3 regions of the Sporosarcina sp. E16_3 genome follow, and region 2 is predicted to be linked to each of the others. Evidence: riboswitches for the same ligand, from Rfam matches in the RefSeq annotation. Region 2 holds a riboswitch; each other region holds the start of a gene.
The links. A riboswitch is a leader RNA that binds a small molecule or an ion and turns the genes downstream of it on or off. The one in region 2 is predicted to bind cobalamin.
Positions count from the first base shown of each region.

Region 1: it holds a riboswitch for cobalamin, as region 2 does, so the genes downstream of both, I2483_RS06040 (ribonucleoside-diphosphate reductase subunit alpha) here and I2483_RS05425 (ABC transporter substrate-binding protein) in region 2, are expected to answer to the same signal.
Region 3: it holds a riboswitch for cobalamin, as region 2 does, so the genes downstream of both, I2483_RS08785 (hypothetical protein) here and I2483_RS05425 (ABC transporter substrate-binding protein) in region 2, are expected to answer to the same signal.

Region 1 is NZ_JADPRX010000006.1:5,382-13,654, reverse strand. It holds gene I2483_RS06040 (ribonucleoside-diphosphate reductase subunit alpha) at 1-1,982, opposite strand, end outside; cobalamin riboswitch at 2,194-2,376, opposite strand; gene I2483_RS06035 (hypothetical protein) at 2,421-2,651, opposite strand; T-box leader at 2,735-2,940, shown strand; gene argS (arginine--tRNA ligase) at 3,004-4,668, shown strand; gene I2483_RS06025 (betaine/proline/choline family ABC transporter ATP-binding protein) at 5,265-6,392, shown strand; gene I2483_RS06020 (ABC transporter permease) at 6,392-7,045, shown strand; gene I2483_RS06015 (glycine betaine ABC transporter substrate-binding protein) at 7,048-7,938, shown strand; gene I2483_RS06010 (GNAT family N-acetyltransferase) at 8,196-8,273, shown strand, end outside.
Region 2 is NZ_JADPRX010000005.1:75-8,347, forward strand. It holds cobalamin riboswitch at 732-916, shown strand; gene I2483_RS05425 (ABC transporter substrate-binding protein) at 1,036-1,998, shown strand; gene I2483_RS05430 (iron chelate uptake ABC transporter family permease subunit) at 1,991-2,986, shown strand; gene I2483_RS05435 (adenosylcobinamide amidohydrolase) at 2,988-4,460, shown strand; gene cbiB (adenosylcobinamide-phosphate synthase CbiB) at 4,460-5,416, shown strand; gene I2483_RS05445 (pyridoxal phosphate-dependent aminotransferase) at 5,403-6,482, shown strand; gene I2483_RS05450 (bifunctional adenosylcobinamide kinase/adenosylcobinamide-phosphate guanylyltransferase) at 6,464-7,057, shown strand; gene I2483_RS05455 (cobyric acid synthase) at 7,054-7,890, shown strand; gene cobS (adenosylcobinamide-GDP ribazoletransferase) at 7,887-8,273, shown strand, end outside.
Region 3 is NZ_JADPRX010000011.1:25,773-34,045, reverse strand. It holds gene I2483_RS08795 (GTP-binding protein) at 1-219, opposite strand, end outside; gene I2483_RS08790 (hypothetical protein) at 340-516, shown strand; gene I2483_RS08785 (hypothetical protein) at 580-807, opposite strand; cobalamin riboswitch at 1,073-1,264, opposite strand; gene I2483_RS08780 (class I SAM-dependent methyltransferase) at 1,496-2,386, shown strand; gene I2483_RS08775 (MFS transporter) at 2,448-3,710, shown strand; gene I2483_RS08770 (CBS domain-containing protein) at 3,819-4,451, opposite strand; gene I2483_RS08765 (LytTR family DNA-binding domain-containing protein) at 4,686-5,330, shown strand; gene I2483_RS08760 (acetyl-CoA hydrolase/transferase family protein) at 5,456-6,973, shown strand; gene I2483_RS08755 (NAD(P)-dependent oxidoreductase) at 7,229-7,846, shown strand.

The DNA of each region.
Region 1 (8,273 bases), on a different contig from region 2:
GTGTTGTGATTAAGATCAGGTGCAACTACCGGAAGCTTATAATCTTTCTTTTCTTCATGATAAAACGGTTTGAAAACCGGATCGATTGATGCAGTTGATCCTGCGATAATAGACGTCGAGCTATTTGGTGCAATTGCCATCAAATAGCCATTTCGCATACCGTTTGTTGCAACGTCGATACGCAGTTCACGCCATTCCTTGGAATCATAGTTCTTGTTTTCGAAATAAACACCGGACTGCCATTCAGATCCTTCATATAATGGGTAAGATCCTTTTTCCGAAGCTAGTTCCATTGATGCTTTAATCGTCAAATAAGCGATCTTCTCATATAATTTATCAGCGTAATCCACTGCTTCGTTTGATTCCCATTGAATGTTTTGCAGAGCAAGCAAATGGTGCCAGCCAAATGTCCCTAGACCAATTCCACGGTAACGCGCGTTAGTTCGCTGCGCTTGGACGACTGGTATTTTATTAAGATCGATGACGTTATCAAGCATACGTACTTGGATTGTAATGAGTCTTTCCAAAACGCTTGCTGGAACTGCTCGTCCAAGGTTGATAGATGATAAGTTACAGACAACGAAATCGCCTGGTTTTGAACGCGTGACAACGATATCGTCTTCGAGCGTAACAGACTCGAATTCAGTCGCGCTCATATTTTGAGTAATTTCTGTACAAAGATTCGACGAATAAATCATGCCTTCATGTTTATTGGCATTCGCACGGTTTACTTCATCACGATAAAACATGTACGGAGTTCCCGTTTCCAATTGGCTGCGCATAATCCGTTTCATAAGATCGATTGCAGGAACGATTTCACGGCTGAGCTCCGGATTATTGACACACTCTTCGTATTTCTCACGGAACGAACCCGCACCTTTTGTTTCATCGTAAAAGTCCTCTAGTGAATAGCCCATGATTGTCCGAACTTCATGCGGATCGAACAAATGCCAGTCTCCACGTGCATCGACTTGTTCCATATAAATATCAGGAAGACAGACGCCCGTGAAAATATCATGTGCGCGCAAGCGGTCGTCTCCGTTGTTCAATTTCAGGTCAAGGAACGTGAAAATATCTTTGTGCCAAACATCGAGATAAACGGCAATCGCACCTTGTCGCTGACCAAGTTGGTCAACGCTTACTGCTGTGTTGTTCAACTGTTTAATCCATGGAAGTACACCACTTGATGCGCCTTTAAATCCACGAATGGACGAGCCACGACTGCGGACTTTCCCCATGTAAACACCAATGCCGCCACCGTACTTCGACAAGTTAGCGATATCCGTATTGCTGTCATAGATGCCTTGCAAAGAATCGTCGACCGTGTCGATAAAGCAACTTGACAACTGGCCATGTGGTTTTCCAGCATTCGACAACGTCGGTGTTGCAACCGTCATATAGAGGCTGCTCATCGCCCAGTAGGATTCCGCCACTTTTTCAAGCCGGTTAGTTGTCTCGTCTTGCATCAATGTCATCGCGATGACAAGCCAGCGCTCTTGCGGAAGTTCAACCGATTGTTTGCTAAAGTCAACAGCGACATAACGGTCCATAAGTGTTTTTAGTCCAATATATGTGAATAGCTTGTCCCGTTCTGGTTCAATTAGATTGCCGAGAGTGACAAGATCTTCGCGGGAATACTTTTCCGTCAAGACGGGTGTGTATAATCCCTGCTCGACTAGACGTGCAACGTTTTCAGCAAAGTCCGTATAGACTTTTGCACCGCGAAGCTTTTCTTGACGATTGTAAACGTCCCAGAGGTGGATACGTGCAGCAACAAACGTCCAATACGTTGTCGCCTCATCTAGATTGCTAAGCGATTCTAATGTCATCGCCTTCGCCCACTCCGACTCAGTCCCCTCAGCGTGTTTTTGCTGCCAGCGATCACTTGCAGTAATAAGGGGCATTATTTCCTTTGCTCCAAATTCATTTTGTAGTTTATCTAGTAACTGATCAATGCCAGTCTTTATAGTTGTAGTTGTCATAATTATTGTCTCCTCCCATATGTAGATGAATCATGTGCAGACGCTAGCTATTTTACGTTTTTCAATATAAATGAGTGATAGCTTCACCTGTTTCGGTAGAGCCATCACTCATGGGTTAGTTGTCGGAAACAAAATGGGGCCGCGGGTAATCTTCGAGTAAAAAAGGTAGACGGTATCCCGTTCGCTTCCACTCTCAACCCCCGAAGAAAGTGTTGCTTGACGATGAAAGGCAGGTCTCCTGGCTAGCGCTTCAATCTACCCACCTAGCCTTCCCATGGAGTTTTCCACAGTGGCTCATACGGCGGTCGTCGGCGCTTACAGTTGCGGGGGCAGCTCCGGTTTTTCCGGATTCCCTTTTAAACCAATATCGGTACCATTCTATCGTTCAATACTATATGTTGTGTCTGTTTCTCTCTGTATACCCTAACATGTTGTGTTCTAGACGTAAATAGGTAGAAAATCCGCTTGTTCGACAATCAACAGCTTATCCACATATCCACAGTCATTCTCCCTAGTCGCTTTGACCGCCATCATCGTCATTGTTGCAGATGACGTGAAAGTTATGAACAGTTTTTTAAAATCCATTTTTTTTGCATAATGCCTCTCCGATAGATCAAGCAGATCTATCATGTCGTTCAATACTATATAATGTGTTCTACACAGAAACATAAATACACTTCCGAACTATTCTAAATCACCAGTAATATCTGTCTTTCAGTTGACACTTAACCCTTCATTTGCTACATTCAATTACAATATCTGTGATGAAGAGAGTAGCAATCGATTCTTTTTCAGCGAACTGGGGGCGGTGGGAGCCCAGTGAAGAATGCTTGTGAACCGCACTTCGGAGATGCTTTTCTGAACGTTTTAGGAAAAGCCGGTGTCTCGCCGTTATGAGGAAGTGGCCCCTATACGGGCAATTTGAGTGGTACCGCGGAAGTAAGCTTTCGTCTCATTAATTTGAGATGAGGGCTTTTTTTTACGTTTTTTTTAATGCCACCAACCAAAAGGAGAGTTGACAATGAAAATGGATATCTTGCAAGTACTGCAACAATTTAGTTCGATTCCATTGAATGAAAACATGCTTGAAAGGCCTGTCCATGCTCATTTAGGCGATTTGGCTCTACCATGCTTCCCGTTCGCAAAAGAACTTAGAAAATCACCTGTTGTTATTGCCGATGAAATTGCCCTGACAATCAATCACCCGCTAATCCATAAAGCAGAAGCCGTCAACGGGTATGTGAATATCTTTCTGAATCGTTCTACGATTACCAGTGCCCTACTGCAAAAAATTCTAGATCAATCAGTATCCTATGGTTCATCAAATGAAGGTAATAACGGGGTTGTCACCATCGATTTGTCCTCCCCCAATATTGCGAAACCGTTTTCCATGGGGCATCTGCGCTCCACTGTCATCGGGAATTCAATTGCACTACTTCTTGAAAAAAATGGTTTCAAGACAGCAAAAATCAATTACATCGGCGATTGGGGTACGCAGTTCGGCAAGTTGCTGACAGCCTACCGGAAATGGGGCGACGAACAAGAAGTGCGGCGAGCGCCAATCCAGACGCTGTTAAAGCTGTACATCCGTTTCCACGAAGAAGCGGAACATAACGACTCGCTAAACGACGAAGGCAGAGCGGCATTCAAAGACCTGGAAGACGGAGATACTGAAGCACTAGCATTATGGAAGTGGTTCAAAACCGAATCCCTCAAGGAATTTCAACGCATTTATGATTTGCTGGGTATTACCTTTGATTCCTATAACGGCGAGGCCTACTACAATGACAAGATGGAACCAATCGTTAAAGAGTTGGCGGATAAAGGACTTTTAAAAGAATCGAATGGCGCGCTTGTCGTTGAACTCGATGAAGATATGCCGCCTTGTTTGATTATGAAGTCAGATGGCGCAACATTATATGCCACACGCGATTTAACTGCTGCAATCGATAGAAAAGAAACGTATGATTTCGTGAAATCCCTTTACGTCGTTGGGAATGAACAAAGCCTACACTTCGCACAATTCAAAAAAGTACTTACTAAAATGGGCTACGGATGGGCAGACGATATCCAACACATTCCTTTCGGGCTTATATTGAAAGCTGGAAAAAAGATGTCGACCCGCAAAGGAAAAATCGTCTTGCTGGAACAGGTTCTGAATGAGGCGATTTCGCTCGCACAGACGACAATTGAAGCGAAAAATCCAAACTTGGCTAATAAAGCAAAAGTTGCTGAAGCAGTCGGCGTCGGAGCCATTATTTTCGGCGACCTAAAGCAGCACCGCAAACACGACATCGAATTCAACTTAGAGATAATGCTCCAGACTGAAGGGGAAACCGGTCCTTACGTCCAATATGCTTTCGCACGGGCCAAATCAGTGCTAAGAAAAGCTGGCGACATACAGCCGTATAGCGTGGATGACGTCAATGATTTTGAATGGGAAATCATTAAAGCATTGGAGCTATTCCCACAGACAGTCAAGCGCGCTGCGGATGACTTAGACCCTTCCGTTATAGCAAAGTACGCAATCGACCTTTCTCAAACATTCAGCTCATTTTATGGTAATGTCAAAGTGCTTTCAGATGCAGATCATCTGTCGTACAGAATTGCGCTGATCACAAGTACCGCGATTGTTTTGAAAGAGGCTCTGAGATTATTAGGTATGAAGGCACCTGAGGAGATGTAATTGGGTACTAGTGACACCTACTTTGGTGGAAACGTCTTCTGTCTATAAATAGGGCTAAAAACCATATTGGTTTTTAGCCCTATTTTTCGTGGAGACATCTACAAGAGTAGATAATGTATACGATTAATAAAACGCTAAACATATACGTTCAGCGTTTCACCATTATGTTCTGGTATTAATTTTGCAGTTCAGTGAAATGTACCTTTTTTAGCACAAGGAGGCCTACACGCATTCAATATACATTCGATTCAATAATCCTCAAAACATGATCAAGCTCCGCTCCAGTAAGTTCTGCGATGATGGCCGGGGCTGTTTGTTTCATATGCATATTCAGTACAATTTCCCTGTCACGTACTGCGACAGCCCCGTCCCTTCCTTTCTAAAGGAACGCGTAATGAGCAGGTAATTCAGACACTTCAGTAAATAAAAACGCCTAATTCCTGCAAATTCAATCGTAATATGGTATACTATTTGAGAGAGACTTCGCGCCTGAACAATCAGGATGCAAATACGTCTTCTTTTTTATTAACTACGAATGATTTTTTAATCTATTATTTGAAAACAAATTCGTTGTAAAAAAACCATGGGAGGTACACATGCTAAAATTTGAAAACGTAAGTAAAGTGTTCGATGGCGGATTCCAAGCAGTGAAATCTGTCAGTTTTGATATTCCTAAAGGCGAATTTCTTGTACTAATTGGACCAAGTGGTTCCGGGAAATCGACAACAATGAAAATGATTAACAGGATGGAACCACACACAAGTGGTAAAATCACAATCAACGGTAAAGATACGAACTCTTACAACGCCTCTGAATTACGCCGGAACATCGGGTATGTCATTCAACAAATTGGCCTTTTCCCCCACTATACAATCGAAAAAAACATAGCGATTGTACCCCAACTTAAGGGTTGGAATGACAAAGAAATTAAAGCCCGCGTCAATGAACTTCTCGAATTAGTCGGTCTTGATCCTGAAATTTATGCAACACGTTATCCAAAGGAACTTTCCGGTGGCCAACAACAGCGTGTCGGTATCGCAAGAGCACTTGCAGCAGATCCAGACGTTATTTTGATGGATGAACCGTTCAGCGCACTCGATCCACTTACACGGGAACAACTTCAAAACGAATTGCTTACCTTACACAAAAAGTTGGAAAAAACCATTGTTTTCGTTACACATGATATGGATGAAGCGCTAAAAATGGGCGATCGCATTGCTATTATGAAAGACGGTAAACTACTACAGTTGGACACCCCAGAAAAATTACTTCACGAACCAGCCCACGGCTTTGTAGAGGAGTTCATAGGGAAACATCGGATTATCCAAAACCCTGAACTTATGCCCGTTATCGATATTATGTCAGAATCGGTTATTACCACTACCCCTCAATGGTCTCCGGAGAAAGCGCTCACGCTTATCCGCCAACGAAAAATTACGAACTTGATTGTTGTCGACGACGACAAAAAATTGATTGGAATCGTTTCTGCATATGATTTGATTAAGAAACTGGATAATATTAAAACAATTGAAGAAATTATGATGTCCCGAGAGCCATTCCTTTATGATACTGCGACGGCTAAAGACGCTATTGTCATGATGGATGAAGCACCTTACGGCATCATCCCGATTGTTGATAAAACTCAAAAATTATTAGGCGTAGTTACACGAGGTTCACTGTTATCCGCCATGTCCAGCCAGTGGACAGAAACGGAGGAGATCTAATGAATAACTTAACGATTTGGCAACAACTTGCTCAACAATCGCAAATGCGATGGAAAGAAGTTCTTGAAGCGACATCCGTCCATATTCAACTTGTCTTTTTCTCAATGCTTATCGCGATTGTTCTTGGCATTGGTCTTGGTATTCTTATTACACGCGTTCCGAAGCTCACGACAATCGTGCTTGGCGGCGCGGGCGTCATGCAGACAATTCCAAGTCTTGCATTGCTCGGTTTCATGATCCCGATTTTTGGAATCGGTGTAAAAACAGCAATTGCTGCGCTATTCCTCTATTCTTTGTTACCGATTATCCGAAATACGTATACAGGTATTAAAGACGTCGACAAAGCAACGACCGAGGCAGCAAAAGGCATGGGTATGACGAGCATGCAGGTCCTGTTTAAAGTAGAGCTACCGCTTGCGATTCCCGTCATTATGGCCGGTATTCGTACAGCGGCAGTTATTAACGTCGGTACAGCAACACTTGCGGCCTTTATCGGGGCGGGTGGGCTCGGTGATTTCATCTTCCTAGGAATTACTCGCGGAATTGATGGTTTGATTTTACTTGGGGCAATCCCGGCAGCAATCCTTGCGATTATCCTAGAAACACTCTTCAGTGGGATTGAACGCTGGACAACGCCGAAAGGATTGAAGTAAGTATGAAAAAGAAATTACTCGTTCTTATCTCGACAGTACTTGTCGCGAGTATGTTATCAGGTTGTATTTTCATCGAAAAAGAATCACTGACACTTGGTTCACGGAACAATACCGAAAGTATAATATTGTCACACGTCATGGGGCAATTGATAGAAGATAAAACGGATATTGAAGTCATTTACAAAGAAAATCTTGGTGGCTCAAACGTCGTTTGGAACGCAATGTTAAACGGCCTGATTGACGTTATCCCCGACTATACAGGAACAATCGTCGTCAACTATTACCATGAAGATCCCGGCACAGCTGAAGAAACATTGGAAACTACGAAACGACTCGTTGATGCTGACGGCATGATTGCGTTCAATACGTTTGGTTTCAACAATACGTATACACTCGCCCTTGATGAATCTAGAGCCGAAGAACTCGGTGTTGTGACATTCAGTGACTTCGCTAAAGTTTCTGAGGACTTCATACTAGGTGCCGTCTTCGAATTCATCGACCGTCCGGATGGATTGCCAGGCTTCCAGAAAGAATACGGACTGAAATTCAAAGACGTTAAAGGAATGGACCACGGTATCATGTACCGTTCCATTGGTGCGAAAGAAGTTGACGTTATCAACTCATATACGACAGACGGTCAGTTGCAAGATTACGATTTGCGTGTCCTCGAGGATGATAAGTCCTATTTCCCACCGTACCACGCACTTCCGATTGTGCGGAAAGAAACACTAGTGGAGTATCCTGAAATTGAAGAGGTACTCATTATGCTAGAAGGAATGATTAATGAAGAAGCGATGCAGAAGATGAACGCTAAAGTCGACAATGACGGTATGATGGTTGAAAAAGTAGCGGAAGACTTCCTTATCGAATCTGGGTTAATTGAAAAGAAATAAATGCGGAAACGCACCTCTTGTTGGTAAAAGAGGTGCGTTTTTTGTTTATGATTTCATTTTTTCCTTACTTTCGAGTCACATCTACCAACACTTCGTGTGCAAATTAATGAGTTTTTCGGAATAGGTGGTGGGTTCCAAAAAATCATGTCCCTATATAGGAGCCAATTCCTTAAGATATGTTAGTCTTAATAGTATGTTTTGCGCGTAAAGATAGTTAAAAACATAAAAAAGTTATCTATAGGGGGATATGAGTTTTCATGAAAGTATTAAAAGCAATTCTAGAAGATGCACAAACGATTTTAGACATTCAAAAAGTAGCTTATTTGAGCGAGGCT
Region 2 (8,273 bases):
AGTCTTATCGCTCCGGCTACCACGAAGACGCGCCTTCGCTAGATGGTCTATCTTAGAAAGCGCATTTCATTGTCGGGGATAAGACCTGTAGCTCGTATTGCGTCTTTCTTTAATGAAATTAATATCAAATAGTAATCACATTATAATATCAGTCTATACATCTCAAAATAAAACTCTCGATAATGTACACTCTAGCGCAGGCGCGGCAAAGGGGTAGCCGAAGCCGTGAGACTGGATGCGAAGCGCCAATCCAGGCTCAGGGCGAGAGGCATCCCAAAGCGGCAAGCGTTCACAATCCACACCCCGAATTACAACTGTCTCTCAATAATGTACACTCCAGCGCAGGCGCGGCAAAGGGGTAGCCGAAGCCATGAGACTGGATGCGAAGCGCTAATCCAGGCTCATGGCGAGAGGCATCCCCAAAGCGGCAAGCGTTCACAATCCACACCCCGAATTACAACTCTCTCTCAATAATGTACACTCCAGCGCAGGCGCGGCAAAGGGGTAGCCGGAGCCGTGAGACTGGATGCGAAGAGTCAATCCAGGCTCCAAGCGAAAGACATCCCCAAAGCGCCAAGCGATCCACAATCTACATTCCGAATTAATACTCTCTCATCATCGAGCGACACAACAGATTCAACTGGATTCTTTAATTCAACATATCTAAATCTACAAATCTCCCTTCACTATCGACACAAGAAAAATTTGTAGTATACTGAAAGTTGAACAAAATACATACCAAACATAAAGGTGCCCCGCATTAAAAACGGGGTTAAAAGGGAAGTCGGTTCAATGCCGACGCGGTCCCGCCACTGTAAGTGTGAGTTAGTCGCAAATTGTCACTGGAAAAATTTCCGGGAAGACGCGATTAGTATTGAACACAAGCCAGGAGACCTGCCTTTATGGATCACACGTACCCTACGAGGATAGGATTAGTGGAAATCGGCGTCCCCGCACGTCCGGATTTTTACTCAACTTATTCCTCCGTAGCAATTACGGGGGATTTTTATTTGGATAAAACAGGAGGAAAACAACATGAAAAAGATTTGGCATTTAGGATTAACGGCATTTCTTGCAGTATTCTTGCTCGCAGCATGTGGAACTGCAACAACAGAAAAGCCAGAAGTAGCTGGAACACCGAAAGTAGAAGAGGTCAAAGCTGATTTTCCAATTACGCTAACAGATGCGGTTGGCAATGAAATTACCCTGAAAACTGCACCGGCAACAATCGTTTCGATGATGCCGAGTAATACGGAAATATTGTTTGAACTTGGTCTTGCTGCTGAAGTTGTCGGCGTCAATGACTACGATGATTATCCCGCAGAAGCACTTGGAAAAGAGAAAATCGGCGGTATGGAATTCAACGTTGAGAAAATCGTTTCCATGAATCCTGAAATCGTTTTTGCACATGAATCCGGACTTGGATCAGGTGAGGCAGGACTGCAGCAAATCCGTGACGCAGGAATTACTGTTTTTGTTGTGAAAAACGCAGCAAACTTTGAAGAAACGTACACTACGATTGAAACAATCGGTCAAGCGACTGGTAAAACAGTAGAAGCTGAGAAAATCATTACGGACATGAAAGCAAAAGTCGAAGAAGTTCTAGCTAAAACGGCAACAGTTGAAAAGAAAAAAACAGTTTTCGTTGAAACATCACCTGCGCCAGAAATCTACACACCAGGTAAAAATACATTTATGGATCAAATGCTTGAAATGATTGGTGCGGAGAATATTGCTGCCGATCAGGAAGGTTGGTTCATGATGGATCCGGAAGAAATCGTCAACCGCAATCCTGATGTAATTATTGTGTTGTACGACTACATCGAAACGGCCGTTGCAGATGTGTATGCACGTCCAGGTTTTGATTCCATTACAGCTATCAAAGAAAAAGCAGTTATCCAAGTTGATGAAAATACAACTAGCCGTACAGGCCCCCGTCTTGCTGAAGGGCTTGAAGAAATAGCGAAAGCCATTTATCCAGAGGCTTTTGGTGAGTAAATCTAGCGTTGCCTACATCGTTTCTGCCGCCGCACTTCTAGTGGCGGTATGGCTCGGTGTGTCAATCGGGTCTGTGAAAATACCGATTAGTACGTTATGGAATGCAGGAGCGGATGCAACGGCTACCAATATTTTGTGGAAAATTCGTATGCCGCGTGTCGTGCTTGCAGGACTTGTCGGCGCCTCGCTCGCGATTTCAGGAGCTGCTTTCCAGGGGCTGCTGAAAAATCCGCTTGCTGATCCATATACCCTCGGAGTGTCATCCGGCGCCTCGGTAGGTGCTGTCTTGACGCTCTTTTTTGGTATTTCCATTCCGTTTTTAGGCATATATACGCTTCCTGTATTCAGTATGGTTGGTGCAGCACTGACAATGTTCCTTGTTCTCGGATTCGCACGCCTCGTTGATAGGGCAATGAGAATGGAAACAATTATTTTGACCGGAATAATTTTCGGTTCGTTCCTCGGTTCTGTATTATCACTAATGATAGCGCTCACAGGGGAAGAACTACGCCAAATTATTGGTTGGCTGCTCGGCAGTGTTTCGATGAGGGGCTGGAGCTATATTACAATGATCTTGCCATTCGTCGTCGTCGGCTCGTTCATGCTGTGGTTGAATCGCCGCGAATTAAATGCGATGCTGTTCGGGGAAGAACGGGCGCATCATTTAGGTGTCAACGTCAAACGCCGTAAGTTTACCATTTTGATTGGTGGATCCATCCTGACAGGTTCTGCAGTCGCGGTGTCCGGCACAATTGGCTTTGTCGGCCTAGTCGTTCCGCATATGACGCGACTCCTATGGGGATCTGATCATCGCCATCTCCTGACATTATCGTTCATGAACGGCGCAACGTTGCTTATCATTTGCGATTTAATTGCACGGACAATCATTTCCCCAACTGAACTTCCAGTAGGTGTCATCACAGCGTTTATCGGTGCACCCGTATTTGCATTTATCTTCTATAAACAACGAAGGAAAGGGGGAATGTGACATGTTAACAGTCGATAATGTTTCCGGCGGTTATGGTAAAGAATCAATTGTGAAATCAGTAACATTCACTGTCAATAAAGGCGAAGTACTCGGCATACTTGGACCCAACGGCAGTGGTAAATCCACTTTATTGAAAATCATATCAGGCATTCTCCCAAAGGAAACGGGTTCCGTCACAATCGACGGGCAAGACGCGTCTACCTATTCACAAAAAGAATTCGCCAAAAAAGTAGCCGTCCTGCCACAACTCCATGCACATGCATTTTCTCACACTGTTCGTGAAACGGTAGAACTCGGCCGCTATCCACACCAATCGGGGTTATTTTCCTCATGGTCAGATGAAGACGAGCGCGCTGTCACCAATGCCATAAATAGTATGTCAATCGCACGCTATGCTGACAACTCGATAGAACTGCTATCCGGTGGTGAACAGCAACGCGTTTTTGTTGCACAGGCACTCGCACAGGAAGCTCCGATTTTATTGCTCGATGAACCAACGAACCACTTGGACATCGCCCATCAGCAACAATTACTTGATACGATTCGCCAGCAGGCAATCGACAAAGGGCTGACGGTCATTTCGGTGTTCCACGATATCAATTTGGCTTCTTTATACTGCGACCGGCTTCTCTTGATGGATAAAGGGCAGATTGCCAGAATAGGTGTCCCACAAGAAGTAGTGAAGGAAGAGGCAATTCAATCTGTGTACGGTGCGCGTATAAAATCACAGCCTCATCCCGAATTGCCAAAACCTCAAATTACACTTCTGCCGGATACCAAAGAGGAAATTAAACCTTTCACCGTTGTAAAAGAAGACTTTTCGATAGCTGCGGACTTTGTTGCACTACGAACAAAATACCCGTTGAAAACAATTTCCTCCGCCGTTCATAATGCCGGAACAGGCTGGTATCGGTCGTTTGTCAATCGGCATGTTGATGTTGATTACAATGCAGACGATGTCAAAGCTGAAAACACTTCCTACCTTGAACAGCAAGGTTTTCATCTGACGGATACGGTCGGTATGATGACCGCGGTCACGACGGAGCATGCTGAAGTCGAGGAATACACAGGGGATTTCGGAACAATTCTTATTGCGGTAACAGCTGGCGTCGGCAATGCCGTCGATGTATCACAAGCACTCACGCGTGATCAGAAACCTCGCGTCGGGACCATCAATACATGGGTTATCGTCAACGGGCAGCTACCTGATGAAGCATTTATCCAAGCAATGATAACTGCAACCGAAGCGAAAACCAAAGCACTTCAAATGGAATCCATAACAGATCCGCTCACCGGCACAATTGCAACGGGTACATCGACGGACAGCCTACTAATCGCGGCAACACAACAAGGAGAATTCCTGCCATATGCAGGTCCAATCACCCCGCTCGGAAAATTGATTGGCCACGGAGTGTATGACTGTACTGTACGGGCAATCCGTGCCTATAAAAAGGCGAAAGGGTGGACAACTTGATACCTGCACATTTTATCGCCATCGCAATTGGTTTTCTACTGGACAGAATGATTGGAGATCCGCCGAAATGGCCGCATCCGGTCCGCTGGATTGGAACGTTCATTTCCAAATTGACTAGCGTTATGAATAAAGGGCGGTTCCGCATGTTAAAAGGGGCGTCTACACTTTTCATCACAGTCGGGATTGTGTTGGGCATCGTTTTTGCAGTGGTTGGTTTTGCCTATAAATTCAATATCTATATAGGTATTGGCGTGGAATCAATTCTGATTGCTATAGGGCTGGCACAAAAAAGTTTACGCGACGCTGCACTTGACGTTTATCGCCCGCTCGCCGCAAATGATCTACCCGCAGCACGAACGAAGTTGTCATGGATTGTCGGTCGCGATACCGATAAACTACAAGAAAGTGGCATCGTACGCGGGACTGTTGAAACCGTGTCAGAAAATATTGCGGACGGCATTACATCGCCATTATTTTGGGCATTTCTACTGGGAGCACCCGGTCTGTGGATGTACAAAGCAGTGAATACACTGGATTCGATGATTGGTTATAAAGACGAACGATTTGAGAAGTTTGGTAAATTTTCTGCCCGTGCGGATGATATCTTGAATTTCATACCAGCACGTGTGACGGGTTTCCTAATCATTTTATATGCGCCAAATAAAAGTGGAATTTCCTTTTGGAAACGCTTTACAGGCTGGAGTAAAGACGCAAGGAAACATCCAAGTCCGAACAGCGGATTTTTAGAGGCAGCGACCGCTTGGCAACTCGGCGTTACGCTTGGCGGAACAAGTACATACCGTGGAATCGTATCGAAAAGACCTGAGTTTGGTCCAGGCAACACCACGTTAACCGCAATACATATTAAACAAAGCATTACACAGATGCATGTGACAGCGTTTATTTTTTGGCTAGTAATGACTGTGATTGGAGTGGCTTTTTATGAAACTACCTGAACATGGCGCAAATCCGCACAACGTTTACGCGACACTGGGCATTGAACCGCCTACACAGCTAGTGGATTTCAGTGAAAATGTCAATCCGGCGGGGCCTCCTGATTCAGTTACCGAGATGTGGCCAAGTTTACTAGCTAAGCTTAAGGCATATCCAAATCCTCAAGGCGAGCCGTTTCTATCAGCGGCGGCCGATTATCATGGCATTTCGACTGCTTATTTATTCGCGGGAAACGGGGCGGCGGAACTGCTGGCACTTCTTGCAGAGCGTTATCGTGCAAAGCGAGCGATTGTCGTGCACCCGACATTTTCCGAATACGAAGCGACGCTGTTGGCGAAGGATGTGGAGATTGTTCGGGTTTTTGCATCGGAAAGTGAAGGCTTTCAATTGCCGCTGGAAGCAATTCTTAAAGCCATGACTTCAGCATCCGTTCTGTACCTTTGCACACCAAACAATCCGACTGGCGTCATGCCTGAACGGACGGACTTGAACGTAATTATACAGCGCGGCGCTGAAGTAGGTTGTGACGTCGTTTTAGACGAGGCTTTTATCGATTTCGTTGATGAATCCCTATCCTTCATTGCAGAAATAAAAAGTAATGCCCACGTCATTGTCGTTCGCTCTATGACGAAAATGTATGCCATTCCGGGAATACGCCTTGGTTATATTGTGGCAAATCCATCGATTATTATGGAGATAAAAGCACTTGCGCCGCATTGGAATGTTAACGGATTAGCCGCAGAAATTGGAGCGGTGTGTTTACAGGAAGAGCAATACCGCGAACAGGCGATTCAGTATAGTAACAGTGAACGGGAAAGGATGACGCAGTTTTTAACGGACAATGGTTGCGCTGTTACTAATTCCGTTACGAATTTCATTTCATTTACACTGGGTTCTGACCATGATTCGAATAAGTTGTATGAAGATATGCTCGCACGCGGAATTGTCCTCCGTCATTCACAAAACTTCCGTGGCATGGATGGCAGATGGTTGCGCATTGGCATGAAAAACGATGTGTCCATGAACATTTTAAAGGAGGAGCTGTCGCAATGGTTCGCGGAAAACTGACGTTCATAAGTGGCGGCGTTAGAAGCGGGAAAAGTTCCTATGCAGAAAAGCTGCTTGTTAATGAAGTGCAGAAAAACGTGGCTCGGCTTGTTTACATTGCTTCCGGCGTCGCAACAGATTCAGAAATGCAGGCACGTATTGAACGTCATAAATCGGATCGTTCCACTGATAGTTGGACGACCTTTGAACAACCCGTCGAGCTGGAAAAGCTAGTGCCCTCCATTCAACCAGGTGATTATGTGTTATGGGATTGCCTGACGACGTGGTTGGCGAATGAGTTATACACAGGTTGGGATTTAGGGGAACCTTGTATTGGACAAGCGGGCTGTATGGAGCAAAAGGAAATGCAGTTGTACTTAACAATCGAATCACTTTTAAAACAAGCCGCTCACCTCGTTATTGTTTCGAATGAAGTCCTAGACGAACTGCCGTCAAAGTACGCTGAAACGGAAATCTACCGAAAATGGATCGGCCGTATTCACCAATCGCTTGTCAAAAAAGCAGATACAGCAATTGAAATGGATTATGGAATCCCAATCGTATGGAAAAACGAGCAGCAGGAGATGACGCAATGAATGGGCTGATTGTTTTAGGGACAGCATCGGACTCTGGAAAAACGATGATTTGTACAGCGCTATGCCGCATTTTATCGGACGAAGGCGTGCGGGTAACCCCCTTCAAATCGCAAAATATGTCCGGGTTTTCAGCGACAACGGAAAAGGGCGAAGAAATGAGTCGTGCGCAATTCATTCAAGCACAGGCTGCTAGAACAAAGCCATCGATTTATATGAATCCAATATTGCTGAAACCAGTTGCGGACATGAAATCGGAAGTGCTTTTTTTCGGAAAGAAGTTTGGTCCAATAGCTGGAATGGCGTATCGCGAACAGTTCTTCACACGCGGAGTTGAAGCGATTAAAACGTCACTTACCAAACTGGCGGAAACGTATGAAACGGTCATTATTGAAGGTGCAGGAAGTCCGGCAGAAGTGAATCTCAACGATAGAGAAATTGTGAATATGCGCGTGGCAGAAATTGCGGATGTACCTGCTGTTTTGGTTGCGGATATTGATCGCGGTGGTGCTATCGCATCAATCGTTGGGACGCTGCAACTTTTACCACCCGAGCATCGAAGACGTGTCAAAGCCATTATTATCAATAAATTCCATGGCGACGTTTCTTTATTCCAAGAAGGTATTGAATTCATCGAAACCTACACGGGTATTCCAGTGGCAGGCGTTATCCCTTATAAAGTAAATCATGGCATTGAAGAAGAAGATATGGACCGGCCGGTTATGAAAGCTCCTGCAGGAATCGACGTCTACGATGCGTGGGCAAAACATGTCTTGGCGCATCTCAACTGGCCACTGATGAAAGAAATTTTGTCACCATCCGGAGAGATGAAATGAACGGATTGTTGTTAGCCATGCAATTTTTCACTGCAATCCCGGTGCGGAAAGAATTTCCACTCGGCCGAAAAGAAGTGACGGCAATGTATATGGCCCTTCCTTTCGTTGGGGCGGCAATTGGGCTCGCGATGTACGGTGTGTCAGAACTTCTAGTGAATTATTTGCATATCGGTACACTTCTTGCGTCGGTACTTATCGTTTTGACGGCGATTATACTGACTGGTGGTTTGCACCTGGATGGCTGGGCGGATACGGGAGATGCATTCTTTTCATACAAAGACCGCGAAAAACGACTTGAAATCCTAGAGGATCCGCGACTTGGTGCATTCGGCACGATGGCTCTGGTGTTACTAATCGTCGTGAAAATCGCTGTGTTTAATGAA
Region 3 (8,273 bases), on a different contig from region 2:
GTCGATAATGTAGTAGGTGGATCCGTTATAAGAAATGGATGCCTGGTCTGCAAAAACCGTAATTCCTCTTTCTTTCTCGATTGTATGGCTATCGAGAAAGGTGTCTTTATGGTCCACGCGGCCTCTTTGTTTAATACTTTTTGTGTGATAAAGCAGTTGTTCAGAAAAAGTTGTTTTTCCTGCATCTACGTGCGCAAGTATGCCAATTGTTTTATACATGTCGTCGCTCCAGTCCATTTCTTGCTACTATCTTTAGTATAGCAAATCTGAATTGGGCGAATGACACTAAATTGATGGTATACTGTATAGACAAACTTAGTGTGAAGGAGGAATCAGATTATGAAATATTCAAGAACGAAAATGGAGAAGCTTGTGAAGAACGATCCAGAGCTTTCAAAACGTCTGAAACAGATAATGGGCGAGCTTGACCTGGAGAAAAGTTTCGCGTTAAAAGCTTTGTATCATGCGGATGTAAAAGATGGTGGAAACCATCAAAGAAATTATCAGGAACTGTAAATACATTAAAAGCGTGGGAAGTCTATCATGACTGCCACGCTTTTTTTGATGTTTACTTTTAGATTAATCTTCTGATGAACCGATTACTTCGTGTTTGATTTCATCGAATGCTTTTTGGAGATTACGTGAATAAAGGCTTTTTTCCTCTTCATTTATAGTCGTTGTTTTTCCGATTTGTTCTTCATAATAGGACTGGGTTGAAGACAGTGATTGTGATTCGCTTATGATGAGGTTTGTCATTAAGACGTGTTTGAATGCGTCCAGATAATATTCTTTTGTTCCAAGTTTCATTGGCTAAAATCCCTTTCTTTTATGAAAATAAAAAAGCATCTTCCTAGTAAAACGTTAGGAAGATGCTAGTATGCGTAAATTTGTATGGTCGCTTGTTGCCGTAACGAATGGTTCGTAAACAGAAGAACACTATTGAGTGCATAGTGAAAGAAGAGGTATTGAGTCCTCTTATGGTTCTTTCTGATTACGTTCTTTCGTACGGCGGCTTTTACAAGTAATTGCTCGATCATAGCCGCACTTAACACCTCCTATCCGCGTAGGGTATTGGTGTGTACTGAAATAGGCAGGTCTCCTGGCTCATGATCTTCACGTTCTTTTCCCTTCCCATTCGTAACGAACAGTGGATTTGAAAAGAGCACTCCCATTTACAGTTGCGGGACAGCGTCGGTTTTCCACCGAACTTCCCTTTTAAGCTTTTATACGAATGTAAAAAAGAACCTAATTTCTACACGTTATTCAGTTGTTCTTTTACTATAGCATAGATATAGGTGCCGTGAATGAGTTTGTAAATCTTGCGGGAATCAATTAAAACGCTAAGAAAAGAAGGGTTCCAAGATTAAAAACAAAAAAAGTATAGACGAATAAATGGTATAGATAGTAAGAAGAGGAGAGAATTGGGTACCTGATGCTTGCGTAAAAAAGGGGAACTAGGAGACTTTGGCGAAAAGAACTTTAGAAAGACATTTGGGTGGAGGTCGTTCACCTAAGTGTTCACATAAAACGAGGTGCATATATGAAAGACCACGCGATTACAACTATTGTAGAGTGTATGGCGTCCAATGTTGATATGGGCATCATTCAGCAAATTCAAACGGAGCATCGTCTTAAGCTTGTTGAGTTTTGGGGAATCAAAGAAGGAGGTAATGTTTTAGAAATCGGTTGTGGTCAAGGCGATACGACGGCTGCGTTAGCGTATATCGTCGGAGAAAAAGGCTTTGTTCACGGGATAGATATTGCGTCTCCAGATTACGGTGCCCCGATAACAGTTGGTGATTCCGCCCGTTATTTAAAGCAGTCGAAGTTAGGAAAACAGCTTGAAATGGAGTTTAATGTTGACGTTTTAGCAGTGGAAATAGATTTTCCCGAAAATAGTTTTGACTATATTGTTTTCTCACATTGTTCCTGGTACTTAAAATCATTTGAGGAACTAGAGGGGATAGTAAAGAAGGTTAGAAAATGGGGCAAGACATTATGTTTTGCTGAGTGGGATTCAAGAATTCAAATGATTGAGCAATACCCACATTTTCTGGCTGTGCTTATTCAATCCCAGTATGAGTGTTTCAAAGAAAGTAGTCTTTCGAATGTGCGTACACTGTTTACGCCAGCGGATGTTAAACGTGCCGTAGAAAACGTGGGCTGGACAATTACAAATGAACAATCTATTCATTCGACCCAACTGCAAGATGCGAAATGGGAAATTGCTATGACGTTAGCTGATTACAAAGAGGAGATTAATAATCTTGTTGATTTGCCTGGAAAACTTAAGTCACTTATCCAATCTGAAGTGATGTTGTTGGAAGAAGCGCAAAAGAATCATGCGATTAAACCGTTGTCCACATACGTATTTATCGCAGAATAATTAGGTTTTAATTTTTCCTTATAATATACCGTACGTATGTAGTGAAAGGGGGAATGAGGGTGTGAAGAAGTACAGTAAAGAGGAGAACAGCTGGATTTTCTATGATTGGGCGAACTCTGCGTATTCGATTATTATTACGACAGCGGTATTCCCGCTTTACTACAAGGCGGTTGCGACGGATGCAGGCGTGAGTATGTCGAATTCGACTGCCTATCTGGGGTATACGGTTGCTATTGCGACATTCATACTGGCGATGATTGGACCTCTTTTAGGAACGATTGCCGACTATGAAGGATTAAAGAAGAAGTTCTTTCAATTCTTTTTCCTTATGGGGACAGCCGCGACGCTTTCATTGGCATTCGTGCCAAACGGGAACTGGTTATGGTTATTAATCATTTACACCATCACCGCCGTCGGTTTTCATGGGGCGAATATATTTTACGATGCATTCTTAGTGGATGTTACGCCGGAAGAGCGGATGAACAAGATATCTGCACGGGGCTTTGGACTTGGGTATATCGGGAGCACGATTCCGTTCATCATCAGCATTGCTATCATTTTGTTGGCTGATAGAGGAGTTATTCCGCTCACAACGTCTACTGCTAGTAGGATAGCCTTCGTAATTACAGCAATTTGGTGGTTCATGTTCACAATTCCGATGGTCAAAAATGTTCACCAGATCCATGGCATTAAGCGTGAACCAAATATGCTAGTAAGCAGTTTTAGACGTCTTGGCGGTACATTTAAAGAAATCCGTAAATACAGGACAGTGTTTTTATTTTTATTGGCTTATTTCTTTTATATAGACGGAGTTGGAACAATTATTTCAATGTCCACGGCTTACGGATCGGATTTAGGAATTAGTGCAACAAACCTTCTTATTATTTTGTTTGTCACACAGGTTGTGGCGGCACCTTTCGCGATTCTTTATGGTAAATTGGCGCAGAAGTTTACGGGGAAAAAGATGTTATACGTAGGAATTTGCGTCTATATCATTGTTTGTATTTATGCGTTTTTTATGAAAACAACGATGGACTTCTGGGTATTGGCGATGCTTGTTGCGACGTCGCAAGGCGGTATTCAAGCGCTAAGCCGTTCGTATTTTGCGAGGCTTGTACCAAAAGAAAAGTCGAATGAGTTTTTCGGCTTCTATAATATTTTTGGTAAATTTGCCTCGGTCATGGGACCTTTACTAGTAGGGGTGACTGCACAACTGACAGGAAGCTCCGCGTACGGGGTATTCAGCCTGGTTATTCTGTTCATTATCGGGATCATTATTCTCTCGCGGGTGCCTGAACCTGATGTGAAAACAACGATGACATGATAAAACCGAAAAGCGTTGCACACATTCTACAATGTGTGCAACGCTTTTCGGTTTATCCCACATTAACGGGCAGTAGAACCCCCACTGATTGAAGATTAACTTTATCTCTCAATCAGCTTTTTCGATTTTATCTACTTGCAGAATCCTGAAACCGCCTTTTTCAAGTTTTTCGGTTAGTTTTTCGATTTCTGCATCCGTCTTGCCGCTTTCAAGTGTAATGACTACTCTTCGAGCGAGAACGGAACCATTATCGAGCGTGAACATACCTTCAATGTTTTCACCGCGTAACGTTTTCGTCAGTTTTTCAATCATACCTTTAGCTTCAGTTGAAGAAATTGTAAGATTGATTCCCCCTGTTTTTAATCCGAAGGCATCTTCCAACACACTTTCAACTTTATTATGCGTTAATATCCCAACGAGTTTCCCGCTTTCTACAACGCTTAAAAAAGGTAGTGACTTGATTTCGATGAGTGCACTTAAAAAAGATGAACGTTCTGTTATGAATGTATCTTGATGCTTCAGCAAATGGTCGATTTTAGAATTCTCATCTCCATTGTCTTCGTACAGATATTCAATCAAATGAACTTTATAAATCATCCCTTTATAGAAGTCTTCATTGTCAACAACGGGAATACATCTATATCCACTCATTTTGATTTGATCCAGCACTTCTCTCACGGTTTGATTGGTATTTACTGTAGCAACATCAAGTCGCTCTAAAAGTAGGTCTCTAACATGCATGCTTTTTCCCCCTCATTATTTAGGTCACTATTATCACAATTTTTAGTCTATGATAGTATTTAGTATAATCAAGATGTAGGAAGTTGTACAATTAATTATACAACAAATCGCGTTAAACTCGATGTACATTGGCTTCAAAGGCGGTTATCATTTTTTTTGTATAAAGTCAGTATCTAGTATAATAGAATGTACAACATAGGATTAAATTGTGAAATGAGCAAAAGGGGTCAAAAAATGGAGAACTTAAGTCTCGGTGCACTATTGGATGTTATTGGTGAAGTATTTTCGGATGAAATTTCTATAGCTGTGTCAAATACAGAAGAGTACCTTTATTATCGTCCCAGCAAGCGGGTTGATTTAAAAATTAGACCGGGCGACCCCGTGAAGGAAGGGACTATTGCGCAGAAGGCAATTTCCCAGAAACAAAAAATGTCGGAGTTCATCAACCGTGATGTGTTCGGTGTCGCTTATCATGGGATGGCTGTTCCATTTTATGATGGTGATGTATTGGAGGGCTGTGTAACTGCAATTTATCCAGCATATACAGACGGAAAATCTGTCGTTACCGTTAAGACGCATGATGGATGGATTCCTGTCCCGTTCACGGGCGTAAAATATGTCGAAGTGAAAGATCGAAAAACGTATGTAGTGGCAGAAGGGTTTTCTGGGACTCATAAAAACACGTTACAGGAATTTGAATATTTGTTGCCGCGCGAGTCGTTTGTAAGATGCCATCGTTCTTATATTGTCAATGTTCATCACGTCAAGGGGATTTATCCTGATACGCACTCGACTTTTGTTTTGGAAATGGACAATGGAACAAGAATTCCAGTCAGCCAATCGTATTCAAGTTACTTTCGTAAACTCTTAGGTTTTTAATTATGCTGCTTCAACCGAGTATATGCGTGCTTTACCCATTAATTCCTTGTCCAGCACCTAATTTCTCATTCATGTAAGTGCTTAAGTTAAAATTAACTAAAAGTTATGAATTGGGGCGTTTAGGGATGGGAAGTCATATGGATCGGATTAAAAACGTTCAATTGAGAGACGTCGTTGTCTCACCAGAAGAGGCGGCGTCTTGGATTGAAGACGGTATGACACTAGGGTTAAGTGGATTTACACGTGCGGGTGACGCGAAGGCCGTTCCGCTAGCATTGGTGAAACGCGCGGAAACGGAAACGTTCAAAGTGAATGTATTTACGGGCGCATCGTTAGGGTCTGATATCGATCGCCTGTTTGCTGAAGCTAATATTATAAATAAAAGATTACCATTCCAAGCCGATCCGACAATGCGGAAAATGATTAATGACGGTGAACTTTTATTTGTGGATCACCATTTGTCGCATACAGCAGAACTTATTCGTGCGGAAGTCGTCGAGCCAATTGACTTCGCGATTTTGGAAGCGGTTTCAATCACGGAGGACGGAATGATGATTCCAACGACCTCTGTCGGCAACTCATTGACGTTCGCACAGCATGCAAAAGCAATCATTATTGAAATTAATATGGCGCAGTCTATGCAATTGGAAGGGCTGCATGATTTATACGATCCAGGCAAACAGGGTGAAAGGTCGCCAATCCAGTTAATGAAAGTAGATGACCGGATTGGCACGATTGGCATTCCAATTGACATGACAAAGGTGAAAGGAATCGTTTTCACGAATCAACTGGATTCTCCATCTACGATTGTAGCGCCGGATCAAGAAACGGAAATTATGGCAGAGCATTTATTAACGTTCCTTCGTACTGAGATTCAAGCGGGTCGGTTAACTAAAAATTTAGCACCGCTACAGTCAGGGATTGGATCGGTAGCGAATGCAGTTCTTCACGGAATGATCAATTCAGAGTTTAAGGATTTAGAAATATATTCTGAAGTACTACAGGACTCTGTGTTCGATTTGATCGATGCTGGAAAGGTTCGTTTTGCTTCTTGTGCTTCAATTACATTATCTGAAGAGAAGATGGATCACGTCTTTAATAACTTTGAAAAGTATCGAGATAAGCTTATCATGCGTCCGCAGGAGATTTCGAATCATCCGGAAATTATCCGTCGTCTCGGCCTGATATCCATCAATACCTCGCTTGAACTCGATATCTACGGCAACGTCAATTCGACGCATGTTTCTGGTACGAAAATGATGAACGGCATCGGTGGCTCAGGCGACTTTGCCCGCAATGCACGTCTTGCTATTTTCGTTACGAAGTCAGTGGCAAAAGGCGGCAATATTTCAAGTATCGTCCCGTTCGTTTCGCATGTTGACCATACAGAGCATGATGTTGACATCATTGTGACAGAGCAAGGCTATGCAGATTTACGCGGACTTGCTCCAAGGGAACGTGTTGAACTCATTATTGAACGTTGCGCACACCCGATGTACCGCGAGCAACTTCGTGCATATTACGAAGAGGCGCTTGAAAGAGGCGGGCAAACGCCACATGTTTTGGAAAAAGCATTCTCTTGGCATACGAATTTAGCGAAGAACGGCACGATGCGCGAGCATGTTGAAGAGTTGATTTATTAATGACTAGCAGGAAGGGTTGTCTCACAGGAGCAGCCCTTTTTTTATTGGGACGAAGTGATGGGCTGGTTATAAATCAAGGAGACCGATCACAAACGAGGGGCGACTAAAAAAGTTAATCTTCAATCAGAGGGGGGCTTTATCCCCCACTTATTTTTTTCGTGTCTTTAAGGACTTGAAGTGGGGGCCTTACTGCCTGTTAATGCAGGATAGAAAAGTGTTACAGTAAAAGAAGATGAAAGAATGGAGTTGGTTACAATGAAAATTGCACTGTTTGGAGCAACTGGCCGCGTGGGCGGGGAAGTCCTTAAACGAGCGCTAGCAGAAGGGCATGAAGTGACGGTGCTCGTCCGGTCAATAGAGAAGTTGGCACCACGTGGCAGGTTAACTGTTATCCAAGGGGATGTCCGTGATGCTGATACGGTTACGCTTGCCATTGCTGGGATGGATGTTGTGTTCAGTGCACTCGGTACTGACAAGACGACAACATTGACTGAAGCGGTTCCACATATGATAAAAGCAATGAAAGATGAAGGGATTAATCGCATAGTCACGATTGGAACCGCTGGCATCTTGCAAAGTAAGATTGATCCTCAAAAGTTACGTTATGAAGCAGGAGATACAAATCGCCGGCTGACTTTTGCGGCAGAGGAGCACCATAAAGTGTATGACATGCTTCGTCAATCAGGGCTTGATTGGACAATTGTATGTCCTACTTATTTGCCGGACGGTGTTGCAGTGGGTAACTATAGAACCGAGCGCAACTTGTTACCAGAGGACGGCAAACAAATAGCCGTTGGTGACACAGCTTCTTTTGCTTATGGTGAACTATTGCAAGGCGACAACATAGGATTTCGTGTTGGAATTTCCTATTAGTGCACAGAGTAGTGCTGTTGTTGGCAGTTTCATTGGTCCATCTAGCTGTAAATTTACAAGAACAAATTAAATTCCATAAAGCTCGCCTATTTGCTTTGGAAAGCATCATTCTTTTATGGAGTGATGCTTTTTATTTGGAAAAAAACGTTACTTAGCTGTTTGTAGGAACTTATTGAACTGTAAAATATAAGGCGAAATAATGGGTAAGCCCTTTACTATTGAAAACGCTAAATTTAAAATATCAGTCTTTTTTGTCGTCCTTGAACTACTGGCCAGAGCAGTGACAATGTTTCATGTGGAACAATTCTTTGTTAACTCCATAGTAATGGGCGGAATTCTCTTCTAATTGAACTTTTAACTTTATAATTAAGTTCCTAAAAATGGATGTAACGAAACGGGAGATCATCCGTCAACTTAGTTAGCAGCC